DNA from 2 places in the Nocardia sp. NPDC058633 genome. Region 1 is predicted to be linked to the other one. Evidence: predicted binding sites of a transcription regulator. Region 1 holds the regulator's gene; the other holds the start of a gene.
What was found. Region 1 encodes HspR, which represses chaperone genes until heat shock. Its sites were predicted from a motif close to ANNTGAGTNNNNNNNACTCANNT; they were not measured.
Positions count from the first base shown of each region.

Region 2: the regulator HspR is predicted to act here: its motif matches at 2,739-2,761, upstream of lon (endopeptidase La).

Region 1 is NZ_JBHXRA010000006.1:293,091-299,977, reverse strand. It holds gene ACFWUR_RS10295 (DapH/DapD/GlmU-related protein) at 1-147, opposite strand, end outside; gene ACFWUR_RS10290 (FAD-binding oxidoreductase) at 373-1,530, shown strand; gene ACFWUR_RS10285 (FAD-binding oxidoreductase) at 1,560-2,321, shown strand; gene ACFWUR_RS10280 (FAD-binding oxidoreductase) at 2,380-3,549, opposite strand; gene ACFWUR_RS10275 (heat shock protein transcriptional repressor HspR) at 4,167-4,514, opposite strand; gene dnaJ (molecular chaperone DnaJ) at 4,643-5,839, opposite strand; gene grpE (nucleotide exchange factor GrpE) at 5,864-6,409, opposite strand; gene dnaK (molecular chaperone DnaK) at 6,436-6,887, opposite strand, start outside.
Region 2 is NZ_JBHXRA010000006.1:54,692-61,578, reverse strand. It holds gene lon (endopeptidase La) at 184-2,724, opposite strand; gene ACFWUR_RS09210 (pyridoxamine 5'-phosphate oxidase family protein) at 2,920-3,417, shown strand; gene ACFWUR_RS09205 (YciI family protein) at 3,467-3,874, shown strand; gene ACFWUR_RS09200 (RNA polymerase sigma factor) at 3,871-5,025, shown strand; gene ACFWUR_RS09195 (DUF3068 domain-containing protein) at 5,086-6,162, opposite strand; gene ACFWUR_RS09190 (DUF2613 domain-containing protein) at 6,159-6,329, opposite strand; gene ACFWUR_RS09185 (hypothetical protein) at 6,360-6,887, opposite strand, start outside.

The DNA of each region.
Region 1 (6,887 bases):
GTCGAAGGCCAACACGTTGAGCCGGGAGGTCAACGCGCTGACCTGCAGAACCCGCTCGTGCATCGCCGTGAACTCGGCCCCGAGAACCCGCTCACCCCGGGCCAGGAGTTCGGGATCGTGAATCGCCATGAAGTTGTCGCTCGCCATCTCCCGATTCTCACGCACCCGCCACCGCGGCTCACAAGATCACCGACGCGTATCGATGAAGGGGACAGCGTGCTGATCGGTGGCGGGCGGTTTAGGATCCGTGCGGCTGGGAACGGCGTGATGAGCATCCCTGCACCGAGACGGCGGTTTCGGGGGATACTGGGGACGGCGCCACCGACGGGTGAGCACCATTGCGGCAATTGCAGAGAAACGGAGCCTGACGACGTGGATGCGCGTTCGCTTGCGCTGGTCCGCGCCGATTTCCGCGGGGTGTCGGAGACACCCGGTGGGTCCGAGCGGCTGATCAGCGCTTTCTACGGCCACCTGTTCGCACAGGACCCGAGGTTGCGTGAGCTGTTCCCGCCTGCCATGGACATGCAGGCCAAACGGATCACGACGGCCGTGCAGTTCGTGCTCGACCATCTCGAGGACTTCGAGCGCGCCCAACGCTTCCTCGAGCAACTGGCCCGCGACCATCGCAAGTACGGGGTCGAAGCCGACCACTACGACATGGCCGGACGCGCGCTGCTCGCGGCGCTGCGCACCTACCACGGCAACCGCTGGACCAGAGAACTCGACGAGGGCTGGCGCGACATCACGCTGCTGATCTCGGCGTCGATGGCGATCGGCGCCAACGAGGACACCTCGCAGCCGTACTGGGACGCGACCGTGGTGGGGCACCGGCGGGTGCTCGACGATCTGGCGATCGTGCGCTTGCAGGCAGACGGGCCCATTCCGTTCAAAGCCGGGCAGTATGTGCCGGTCGCGGTGCCGCAACGACCGAACATGTGGCGATACTTCTCCCCCGCCATCCCCGCGAACCCGTATGGCGAGATCGAATTCCATGTGCGGCGGATCAGCGGCGGCTGGGTGAGTCCGGCGATCGTCAACGACACCAAGGTCGGGGATCGGTGGAAGATCGCCGGGCCACTCGGCGGGTTGCACGTGGACCGGGAGTCGGGACGCGATGTGCTGATGATCGGGTCCGGCACCGGCATCGCGCCGTTGCGGGCGCAGCTGATCGAGATGAGTCAGCGCGGGATCAATCCGCGCGTGCACTTCTTCACCGGCGGGCGGTATCCCGGCGACCTCTACGACGTGGACAACATGTGGCAGCTCTCGCAATCCAATCCGTGGCTGACCGTGGTGCCGGTGTGCGAGGAACGCGCCAATCCCTGGTGGTATCCCCAGGATTCGGGCCAGACGCCGCCCGGCATGCCGCGGCGCCTGGTCGGTAACCTGGGAGCGGTGGTGACCAGCTTCGGCGCGTGGTCGGACCGCCAGATCCAGATCGCGGGATCGCCGTCGATGATCGCCAACACCCGTCACGCGCTCCTGCGGGCCGGTACCCCGAGTGAGATCATCGCCGCCGACCCTGTCTGAACCCGCCCTTCTCTTCGCGAAAGAGGCTGATGAGCAACGCATTTCCCGACCCCGCATGGACGGCTACCGTCGTCGGCCACCACCGCCTGCGCCACGACCTGGCCGTGATCCGGCTGATCGGTGACTTCGTGCCGTTCGAAGCGGGCGGGTCGGTGGAGGTGGAGGTGCCGCAGCATCCCGGGGTGCGGCGGCGGTTCTCCCCCGCCCTGCCGCCCTCGCTGGACGGCAAGCTCGAGTTCCATGTGCGGACGGTGCCCGGCGGGTGGTGTTCGAGTTCCATCGTCGCCGACACCAAACCCGGTGATCAGTGGCGAATCCACGCCCCGCATGGGGTTTTCGCGGTCGATCCAGACGCGGTCGAGGTGGTGATGATCGCCGGCGGTACCGGCCTGGCGCCGATGCGCGCCCAGATCCTGGACCTGGCCCGCCGCGAGACTCCGCCGCGCACCTACCTGTTCTTCGGCGGCCGCTCCCCGCGCGACCTCTACGCCAACGACATGCTGTTCCTGCTGGCGGGCGAACTGCCATGGCTGTCCGTCATACCCGTTGTCGAGAGTCCGGACGACTCCTCGGTGCGCGACGAATGGCACGAGCAGACCCGCTCCGATGTGGGCTTCGGTCCGGACGAAATGCTCCACGGCACCCTCGCCGACGTTGCCGCCGCCCACGGACCGTTCACCGAACACCAGGTCCTGGTCTGCGGCTCCCCCGCGATGGTCGGCACCACCGTCGACCGTCTGATCGCATCAGGAACTCCCCCGGCGAACATCATCTCCGAAGGCGCCTGCTGATCGGCGCGTTGAGTTCGGTGAGCTTCCAGGAGTCGAAGCCCGCCTGATCGGCCGACTCTCAGAACAGTGGGTCGTGGCGGATCGACTGGGCTTGGGTGCCCGCTGCCATCAGGCGGAACTTGGTGGTTTGGACCATCGACGGCGAGCCGACTATCTGGACGTCGCGGTCTGCCCACGGGCCGTAGCTGGCCACCACCTTGCCGATCTGGCCTGTCATGCGGGGTTCGAGGCCGGGGAGCTCGGGGTGGGGGTCGCCGGAGTCGTAGTACCACCAGGGGTTTTCGTCACTTTCGGTGACGGGGGTGACGGTGAGCCATTTGTTGGCGATGGCGAGCTGGCTCAGCACCTGGAGGTCGTAGAGGTCGCAGGGGTGGTGGCCGCCGACGAACAGGTGGACCTTGGGGTTGACTCGACGCTGGGCCATCGCCATGACCTGGGCGCGCAGGGGCGCGATGCCGGTGCCGCAGCCGACCATCAACATCTTGCGTTTGGTGTTGCGCGGCACGCCGAGGCCGCCGAGGGGCGGGCCGAGTAGCCACTGATCGCCGACGGCGGTGTGGGCGACCATGGCGGGACTGACCCAGCCGCCGAGCACCCCGCGGACGTGGAACTCGATCTCGCCGTTGGCATTGGCCGGGTTCGCGGGCGAGAGGTAACGCCACATCCGTGGCCGCGAGGGGATCTGCACGCTGAGGTACTGACCGGCGGCGTATTGCATCGGCTGCTCGAGCTGGAGCCGAACGATCGAGAGATTGCGTAGTACCTCGCGATGTTCGACCACGGTGCCCGTCCAGGAAGCCGGTGTCGTCTCCTTGTCGGCGGCGCTGATCATCGCGCCACTGATGGTGGCCAGGCCCTCGTCCCACGCGGTGGCGACCTCGTCGGTCCACATCTCCGCACCCGCGAACAGCCGCATCGCCGACTTCAGCGAATTGGCCACCGCCACATAGTGGGCCGGTTGCACGCCGTACTTGCGGTGGTCACGGCCGAGCTGGGCCAGGAACGGCAGCAGCTTGTCGGGTTCCTCGAGCCGGTCGAGTGCGTAGGAGATCGCCGAGACGAGGCGGTCACGCTGGGAATCCATGGCGGCCGGGAAGTAGTCGCGGACAGCGGGATAGTCCGTGAACAGGATCGAGTAGAACGACCTCGACAGCTTCTCGGGTCCACCCTCTTCCGCAGCAACCGCCTTGAACGTAGTACGGATCAAAGCGATAGTCCGCGAATCCATATGTGTCACAACCTCGTTTCGCCATCGAACGCTAGCCGCGCCGGCGAGTGACGGGCTGGGAGGACACTCGTCAGCAGCCGATGCGAGAAGTCTAGGCGAGGTTTGCCAGCTTCGGAATCGTACTCTTAAACATCACGCATGTAATTATCAAAATACCAGGCGGTTCCCAGTAGTTTCCCATGAAAACATACCTGTAGACCGTTAAATGCGGGTGAACACCTGCTCGAGATTCCGCACAGCGCCCCCTATATCGGGCCCTCGACCCCCAACGTGCCTGGTAGAGCGACCCTTCCGCTACAACGACAGCGCGCCGCGATCCGACGCGCCGAGCCATGACACGCGGGGTGGGGGCATCGGAGTGGCTGGTCCGGATCAGCGAAATGGCTTCCGATTGATCCGAATTCAGCATCCGCGCAGCAATCTTTTGGACGTCCACGGTGATAAATCCGCACCTCAGCGCGCCGCAACGATACTTCCGATCAGCAAGATCATGAATAAGTAGGTTGCTGGAGAGTGACTGGCCGGTCGCCGGGGGTTGACCGGAGACGAGCGAGCCTCCGGTTCGACATCCACCGCGGCGGATATCGAACCGGAGGCTCGTCGGACTCGAAGGCGACTCAGCGCCGATGCCGTGGCTGCCACACCACGAGCGCGGTACTGCGCGCCGGCGGCGACAGATCGGGCCGGTAGCCCGCCCGCAACCGCTCCAGCTCCGCGCTCATCTCCTCGACGCGCTGCTGCAACGCCTCCACCTGATTGGTGAGTTCGATGATGCGCTTGATGCCGGCGAGATTGACGCCCTCGTCCTGCGACAGGCGCTGCACCTCGCGCAGCACCTCGACGTCGCGGGCCGAGTAGCGTCGCCCGCCACCCGAGGTCCGTTGCGGGGTGACCAAACCCAGCCGGTCGTAGGTACGCAACGTCTGCGCGTGCATACCCGCCAGCTGAGCCGCGACCGAGATCATGAAGAACTCGGCACGCGCGGCGGCACCCGAAACGGACTTCGGATCCGGGCTATCCGCGCCTCTCCCTATGCCCTCCGTGGTCACGCTGCGCTACCTCCTCCGGGCGCCGAGCTCGATGCGCAAGGACATCACGCACCAGCCCATCCCGCACGCGGTTCGAAACCGCTGGCCTTCTCCGCCTCCTGATAGCGCTTGAGCGCATCGGTGGCGTCGGAGTCGAGCGACTGCGGCACCGCGACCTTCACCGTGACCAACAGATCGCCGGCACCGCCCGCCGCACCGCGCTTGGGCACACCGCGACCACGGACCCGCAGGATACGCCCGTCGGCGGTGCCCGGGGGCACCTTCACACCGACTCTGCCGTCCAGCGTCGGCACGGAAACCGTTGTCCCCAGAACCAATTCGCTGTAGCTCACCGGGAGCACCAGGGTGAGGTCGTCGCCCTGCCTGCCGAAGACCTTGTCCTGGCTGACGTGCACGGTGACATACAGGTCGCCCGAGGGCGCACCGCGCAGACCCGCCTCACCCTGACCGGCCAGCCGGATCTTCTGCCCATCACTGACGCCGGGAGGAATCCGGACCGTGATGGTGCGGGTGCGGTTCTGGATACCGGTGCCCGAGCAGTCGGTGCACGGGTCGTCGATGATCGACCCGGTGCCACGACAGTCGTCGCAGGGCTCGCTGAAACCGAACGCGCCCTGATTTCGGCTGACCACACCCGCACCGTTGCAGTGCGGGCACACGCGCGGGCTGGTGCCCGGCTTGGCGCCGCTGCCGTGACAGGTGGTGCACGGCGACGGGCTGGTCATCCGCAGCGGGACGGTGACACCCTGGGCGGCCTCGCGGAAACCCAGCGTTGTCTCGGTCTCCACATCGGAGCCGCGACGCGGACGAGCCGCCGCCCGGCCACCGCCGCCACCCCGGTTGAACAGCCCGCCCAGCAGATCGCCGAGCCCGCCGTCGCCCGCGGCGCCGGTGCCACCGGCCTGACCGAAGATGTCACCGATATTGAAGTCCTGCGAGAAGCCGCCACCGGCACCGGGAGTGAACCCGCCACCGCCATAGGCTCGCCCGCCACCGCCGCCGCCCGCGAACATGCGGCGCGTCTCGTCGTACTCCTTGCGCTTGGCCGGATCCGACAGCACGGCGTTGGCCTCGCTGACGGACTTGAACCGCTCCTCGGCCTTGGTGTCACCCGGGTTGGAGTCCGGATGCAGGTCGCGGGCGAGCTTGCGGTAGGCCTTCTTGATCTCGTCCTGCGAGGCGCCGGAGGAGACACCCAGCTCCTTGTAGAAGTCCTTCTCGATCCACTCCCGTTGGCTCACCGGGCATCTCCTCCTCTCGCGTTCTTATTGACTGTTGTCGCCGGCATCCGAGTCCGATGCCCCCGCGGCCTCGGCATCGGTTACCCCGACCAGCGCGTGCCGAAGCACCCGGTCGCCGAACCGATAGCCCTTGCGCATGACGATGCCGATCACCGGATCGGCGCCCGAACCCTCGTGCTGCACTGCCTCGTGCAGCGTGGGATCGAACGGGTCACCGGTGGCACCGAATTCGACGAGACCCTGCTTGGTGAGCGCGGTCTCGAGCTTGTCGGCGACGGACTTCAGCGGGCCTGCGTCGAGGTCGCCGTGCGCCCTCGCCCGATCCAGATCGTCCAGCACCGCGAGCAATTCGGTGACCACCGACGCCTTGGCGGCATCGATGTTGGCCTGGCGGTCGCGTTCGACGCGGCGGCGGTAGTTCGCGTATTCCGCGGTCAACCGCTGCAGGTCGGCGGTGCGCTCGGCCAGTTCGTCGTTCTCCGGCTCGACAACGTCGGCGTCGAGGGCGGAGTCCGCCGGGGCGGCCTCCGCGTTCTCGTCCTCGGTGTCTTCCAGAATGTCGTCGACCAACTCCTGCTCCGAGGAGTTCGCCTCGGTCACTTCTTGTCCGTGTCGACCGGCTCGTCCACGACCTCGGCGTCGACGACCTGGTCGTCATCGGCCTGGCTCGGGCCCGCGCCGTTGCCGGACTGCGCGTCGGCGGCGGCACTGGCCTCGTAGATCGCCTGGCCCAGGGCCTGCGACTCGGTGGCCAGCTTCTCCACGGCCGACTTCACCGCGGAGATGTCGGTGCCCTCGAGTGCCTGCTTGGCCTCGGCGACCGCGCTCTCGACCTTCGCCAGCTGTTCGGCGGAGACCTGTGCGCCACCCTCGCTCGACTTCTGCTCGTTGATGAACTTCTCGGTCTGGTGCACCAGCGACTCGGCCTGGTTGCGGGTCTCGGCCTCCTCACGGCGCGCCTTGTCGTCGGCGGCGTGCGCCTCGGCGTCGGCGACCATGCGGTCGATCTCCTCCTTGGACAGACCGGAGCCGTCCTGGATCTTGATCT
Region 2 (6,887 bases), 240 kb from region 1:
TCGAACAGGCCACCGCCGACGCCGAGCGGCTCGAAAACGATCCGAAAGACTCGGCGAATTCAAGGGGTCGCTGGAGGGCGGCGAGTCGAGGGGTCTGGACCGGGCGTTGATGCTGAAACTCGGATCGCCCTGGATACGGCGAACGGGCCGTGCGCAATGCGCACGGCCCGTCGACGGTTCGGATCAGGCGCTGACGGCGAAGGTCTTGCCGTCGGCGGCGGGTTCGGCGATGGGTTCGATGGCGTAGGCCAGGATGTCTGCCACGTCGGCGACGGGGCGGACGTCCAGTGCGGCGAGGACTTCGGCCGGGACCTCGTCGAGGTCCGGTTCGTTGCGGGCCGGGATGAAGACGGTCTTCAGGCCGGCGCGCTGGGCGGCGAGCAGCTTCTGCTTCACGCCGCCGATCGGCAGGACACTGCCGTTGAGGGTGACCTCGCCGGTCATGCCCACATCGCCGCGAACCGGACGACCCAGGGCCAGTGACACCAGGGCGGTGACCATGGTGACGCCCGCCGACGGGCCGTCCTTCGGGACCGCGCCCGCGGGGAAGTGGATGTGGATGTTGCGGTCGAGGACCTTGGGTTCGATGCCGATCTCCTCCAGGTGCGAGCGCACGTAGGTGAGCGCGATCTGCGCGGACTCCTTCATGACGTCGCCGAGTTGGCCGGTGAGAGTGAGCGAACGCTCGCCCTCGGCGCCGTTGGCCTCGATGTAGAGGACATCGCCGCCCGCCCCGGTTACCGCAAGGCCCGTCGCCACGCCGGGGACCGAGGTGCGTTCCATCGAATCCGGGGTGAAGCGGGGGCGGCCGAGGTAGTCGGTGAGGTTGTCGACGTCGACGGTCAAGCTCGTCACCTGGGTGGTCGGCCGCGGACCGGATTCGAGGTCGATGACGTTGTCGTACCCGAGTTCCGGGTCGTAACCGAGCACCGCATCAGCACCGAGCGAGCCTTTGTCGACCAGCGCGGTCGCACCGCCGACGTTGCCGAGTCCGGCATCGTCGCCGAGCCCGGCACCGTTGCCGGGCGCGATGCCCTCGCCTACGCGAGCGACGTCACCGGTGACCAGACGAGTTGCCGCCTTGCGCAGGGCCTTCGCGACGAGGCGCTCCATCTGACGCACCCCGGCCTCGCGGGTGTAGTTCGCCGCGATCTCGCGCAGCGCCGCGTCGGTGATCGAGACCTCTTCGGCGGTCAGCGCATTGCGTTCCAGCTGGCGGGGGACCAGGAAGTCGCGGGCGATGGCCACCTTGTCGGCCTCGGTGTAGCCGTCGACGGTGATGAGCTCCATGCGGTCGAGCAGGGGACCGGGGATGGTGTCCATGACGTTGGCGGTCGCGATGAACAGCACGTTCGACAGGTCGAGGTCCAGGTCGAGGTAGTGGTCGCGGAAGGTGTGGTTCTGCGCGGGGTCGAGGACCTCGAGCAGGGCAGCCGCCGGATCACCGCGGAAGTCGGAGCCGACCTTGTCGATCTCGTCCAGCAGGACAACGGGATTCATCGAACCCGCCTCCTTCACCGCACGCACGATCCGGCCGGGCAGCGCGCCCACGTAGGTGCGACGGTGGCCACGGATCTCGGCCTCGTCGCGCACGCCGCTCAGGGCGACGCGAACGAACTTGCGGCCCAGGGCCTTTGCGACCGACTCGCCCAGCGAGGTCTTGCCGACACCGGGCGGACCCACCAGCACGAGCACCGCGCCGGAACCACGTCCACCGACGACCTCGAGACCCCGCGCGGCCCGACGTGAGCGCACCGCCAGGTACTCGACCATCCGGTCCTTGACCTCTTCCAGGCCGTGGTGATCGGCGTCGAGCACCGCGCGGGCGGCCGAAACATCGGTGCTGTCTTCGGTTTTCACCGACCACGGCAGGTCCAGCACGGTGTCGAGCCAGGTGCGGATCCAGCCGGATTCCGGGCTCTGGTCGCTGGCGCGCTCCAACCGGCCGACCTCGCGCAGTGCCTCCGCGCGCACGTTCTCGGGCAGGTCCGCGTTCTCCACGCGGGTGCGGTAGTCGTCGGCGCCGTCGGGTTCGTCCTCGCCGAGTTCCTTGCGGATAGCGTTGAGCTGCTGGCGCAGCAGGAACTCGCGCTGGCTCTTCTCCATGCCGTCGCGGACGTCTTCGGAGATCTTGTCGGTGACCTCGACCTCGGCGATATGGGCTTTGATCCAGTCGATCTGCTTGGTGAGCCGCACCGTGACATCAGGGGTCTCGAGCAGCTCGCGCTTCTGGTCGTCGGACAGGTACGGCGCGTAGCCCGCGGTGTCGGCGATGGCCTCGACGTCGTCGAGCTGGTTGACGATGTCGATGATCTGCCAGGCCTCACGCCGCTGCAGCACAGCGACGACCAGCTTCTTGTACTCGGCGGCCAGTTCGGTGGTGCGCTCGTCGGGCTCGACCGCCTCGACGAGTTCGGCCTCCACCCACAGCGCGGCACCGGGGCCGGTGACACCATGCCCGATCCGCGCGCGACGCTCGGCCTTCAACACGGCCGCGGGCGCGCCACCGCGCATCCGGCCGACCTGTTCGATGGTGGCGACGACGCCGTAGGAGGCGTATCCCTCGTCCAGGCGCGGCGCGACCAACACCGAGCCGGTCTTGGCTGCCTGAGCGGCGTCGATGGCGGCCTGCGCGGATTCGTCCAATTCGATGGGCACGACCATGCCCGGCAGCACGATCGGATCGGTCAGGAACAGCACCGGCAGGTTCTGAGCTGAAGTCATGTCGACCCTTCCAAAGTTGAGCTTTGCTGACTCAACATGGACCCCCGGGTGTTTGTTCCTGCAGGTGGCGCCGTTCACTCACGGCGAAAAATTCTCCGAAGTTCTTTTGCCGGGGATGTCGAGAACTCGGGGGCGGCTCCGTCCCAGGGGTACGAGCAGCCGAACGGGCCTCGATGACGCGGAGGAGCGAACGCCATGGAACCGAACGAGATCACCGCGATTCTGAATCGCCCGCTCAGCCAGGAACTGCTGGCCCGCGACCTGGTGCGGATGGCCTACGTGGCCAAGGACGGCACGCCGCGCAATGTACCGGTCGGCTTCGCCTGGAACGGCGCGCAGATCGTCGTGTGCACCTCGACGAACGCGCCGAAGCTGGCTTCGCTGCGACACAACCCGGCGGTCGCGCTGACGATCGACACGGAGGTACACCCGCCGAAGATGCTGCTCATCCGTGGACAGGCGGAGCTGGACGTGGTGGACGGTATCCCGGCGGAGTACCTGGAGATGAACGGCAGCTACGAGATGACCGCCGAGCAGCGCGTCGAATGGGAGGCCGGGGTCCGCTCGCTCTACGACAGCATGGTCCGGATCGTCATCACGCCGACCTGGGTCAAGCTCATCGACTTCGACACCACCCTGCCCTCCGCCGTCGAGGAACTGATCCAGCAGCGGGCCGCACGCCAGAACGCCTGAAACCGACCGATCACGGCCAGAATGGCCGAAACGAACCGAGGAGAACATCATGGCCAAGTACCTGCTGCTCAAGCACTACCGTGGCGCGCCCGCCGCGGTCAACGACGTGCCGATGGATCGGTGGACGCCCGAGGAGGTGACCGCCCATGTGCAGTACATGGAGGATTTCGCCGCGCGACTGCGATCGAGCGGGGAGTACGTGGACAGTCAGGCGCTGTCCGCGCAGGGCACGTTCGTTCGCTCGGACGGCGAGGGGCGCCCACCGGTCACCGACGGGCCCTTCGCGGAAACCAAGGACCTGATCGCCGGATGGATGGTCATCGATGTCGACACCTACGAGCGGGCGCTCGAGCTGGCGGGGGAGCTGTCCGCGGCGCCGGGCGCGGGCGGGAAGCCGGTTCAGGAGTGGCTCGAACTGCGGCCGTTCTACACGGAATTGCCCACGGTGACCGAATGAACGAGGCGCTACTGCGCGAACTCGTCCCCGCGGTGATCGCGATCCTGGTCCGTCGTGGGGCCGAGTTCACCGCGGCCGAGGACGCGGTGCAGGAGGCGCTGATCCGGGCGCTGGAAACGTGGCCCGAGGATCCCCCGCGCGAGGCGAAGGGCTGGCTCGTCGCTGTCGCCTGGCGCAAGTTCCTCGATGCGGCTCGGGCCGAAACATCGAGGCGAGGTAGGGAATTCGCTGTCGAGATCGAACCCGAAGCCGGTCCGGTGGCAGCCACCGACGAGACGCTGTGGCTGTACTTCCTGTGCGCGCACCCCTCGTTGTCCCCGGGATCTGCTGTCGCCTTGACCTTGCGCGCGGTCGGCGGCCTGACGACCCGGCAGATCGCGGCGGCCTACCTCGTCCCGGAAGCGACCATGGCGCAACGGATCAGCCGAGCCAAGCGGCGAATCGCCGGCTTGCCGCTGGACCGCCCCAGCGATTCGACGACTGTGCTGCGCGTGCTCTACCTCGTCTTCAACGAAGGCTACAGCGGCGACATCGATCTGGCGGCCGAGGCCATCCGCCTCACCCGTCAGCTCGCCGCCTCGACCGACGAACCCGAGGTCTCGGGACTGCTCGCGCTGATGCTGCTGCACCACGCGCGCCGTGCGTCGCGCACCGAGGCCGGGCGCCTGGTGCCGCTGGCCCAGCAGGACCGATCACGGTGGGACACAGGTCTTATCGCCGAAGGCGTGACGATTCTGCAGGCCGCACTCACCCGCGAGCAGTTGGGCGAATACCAGGCCCAGGCGGCGATCGCCGCGCTGCACGCCGACGCCCCGAGCACCGACGACACGGACTGGGTACAGATCGTGGAGTGGTACGACGAACTACTACGCCTCACCGACAGCCCGGTGGTTCGACTGAACCGCGCGGTCGCGGTCGGCGAGGCCGACGGCCCCCGAGCGGGCCTGGCCGCTCTGGCCGACCTGGACCGAGAACTACCGCGCCACACCGCGTCTCGCGCGTACCTGCTCGAACGCGCGGGCGAGCTGGAGCAGGCAGCCGCCTTGTACACCGAGGCATCCCACGCCGCCACCACCGTTCCCGAGCGCGACCACCTCACCCGCGAGGCGGCCCGGGTGCGCCGGCTACTGACTCAGGTCGACATCCCGTGAAACGACCTCGGCCTCCCCGGGTTGAGGACCGGGAAGGCCGAGGGCGTTGGGTCAGGCGGTCTAGAGGTTCGAGGGGCGCAGCCGCTCGGTCGGGGGGTCGATCGTGCGGCGGGAGGTGGAGGACCCGCCACTGAGGAAGCCGAGGACGGCTCCCGCGATCAGGGCGATGGCGCCGACGATGCCCAAGATGATCGGCAGGGTCTTGCCGAAGAGATCGAGCTTGTCGAGGCTCTCCTGGGTCACGGCCATCTGCGCGTCGATGGTCTCTTCGTCGAAAACGAGGTGCGACTTCAGCACGGAGACGTCGACCTGCTCGGCGCTACGGCCGTAGTACATGTGGATCTTCTCGCCACCCTTGAGGACCGCGCCGGTCCTCGGCTCCACCCACACGTCGCGCGTGTTGGTGTAGAAGCGGGTCATGGTGACCGGCTCGGTGCCCTCGAGGCCCCACTTGGCGGCGGGCAGGGCGAGCTTGTGCGAGGGGTGGTTGACGACGTCCCACATATTCGTCACCGGGATGTTCTGACGGAAGTGGTACACCGGCACGCCGTTGATCTCCGACTCCTCGACGAAGTCGATGTCGTAGGTGGCGCGGGCGTTGAGGTCGAAGTACGGGTACGACTTCTTCTCGGTGCCGATCGGGAAGCGGTACTGCAGCCCGCGGCGCTGCTGCTCGGTGGGGATCGAGGCGCCCGACTTGGGGTCGGCGGCGACGGCGATCGAACCGTTGGGCGAGGCGTCGATCGGCGCGCCGGTGACGCGGTCGATGGTGACGCGGTCGACCGAGGCGGTGAGCAGGCCTTCCTTGGGGTCGCGGTCGTCGCGACGCAGGGTCTGACCGGCCTGGACGGTCATCTGGTCGGCGTCGGAGGGCTCCTCGACCGTCAGGAAGCGCTGCGAGACGAGCGGCACGTTGGTGTTCACCGTGGCAGCGCCCTCGGGCGCGGTGAGCGACTTCGAGTCGAGCACGAGGCTTTCCTCGCCGGGCACGCTCTTGGCGATCGTGGTGATGCGCAGATCGAGCGGGGTCTTGGCGACCTTGTCGACCGTGTAGGTGGGGATCATGACGGCGGCCGCGAGCAGCAGCGCACCGAGGCCGACGAGGATGCAGGCGATGAGCCTGCGCATGTTGCTCATCGCGAGCCGTACTGCACGTCGCCGAGCAGCGAAGAGCCCGGGTCACCGGACTCCTCGAGCGCCGGGATCGAATTCTGTTGCGCGGCCGCGGTGATGCCGAGTACGGCAATCACCCCGAGGACCGCGCCGGCCAGGCCGCTGACCAGGCCGGGGACGACAAACTTCATAGATCGAACTCCAATTGCGTGGTGCGAAACTCAGCCGACGGAGAAGAACCCCAGGGTCGGGGCGAACGAGCAGGTGCGGTCACCATCGGCGGTGGCCGTGGTGAGCGAGCCGGTGATCACGGCGGCGACCCGGCCGGGGCCGGTGTCGGCGATCGCCGACAGCGTGGCCGGGCCATCGGGGTTGATGCCCGCCGCGGTGGTGAGCGGCTGGGTGCCGGTGCGGCGGTTGTCGAGGTTGACCCACTGCACCGTCATCGGCGGATTCTGCACGACCGTCGCGGTTTTCGTGCCGAGTGCGGTGAAAACGAAGCCGGTCTGGCCCGCGGCCGGTCCGGGCGGCGGCAGCTCGGCGGGGCCGGGGACGGCCAGCGCGGTGCCGACGGAATCGGAGGTCGGGCCGATGCAGCCCTTGCCGATGGTCGGGTAGAGGAACTGCGCGATGCGCGGACCGTCGGTGGGCGGCAGTTCGGGACCGCCGCCGCCGCTGCCGTCGAGGAAGGTGATGACCCTTTCGAGGGTGGCCTTGACCTGCGCCGGGATGCCGGGCGTGGCCAGCAG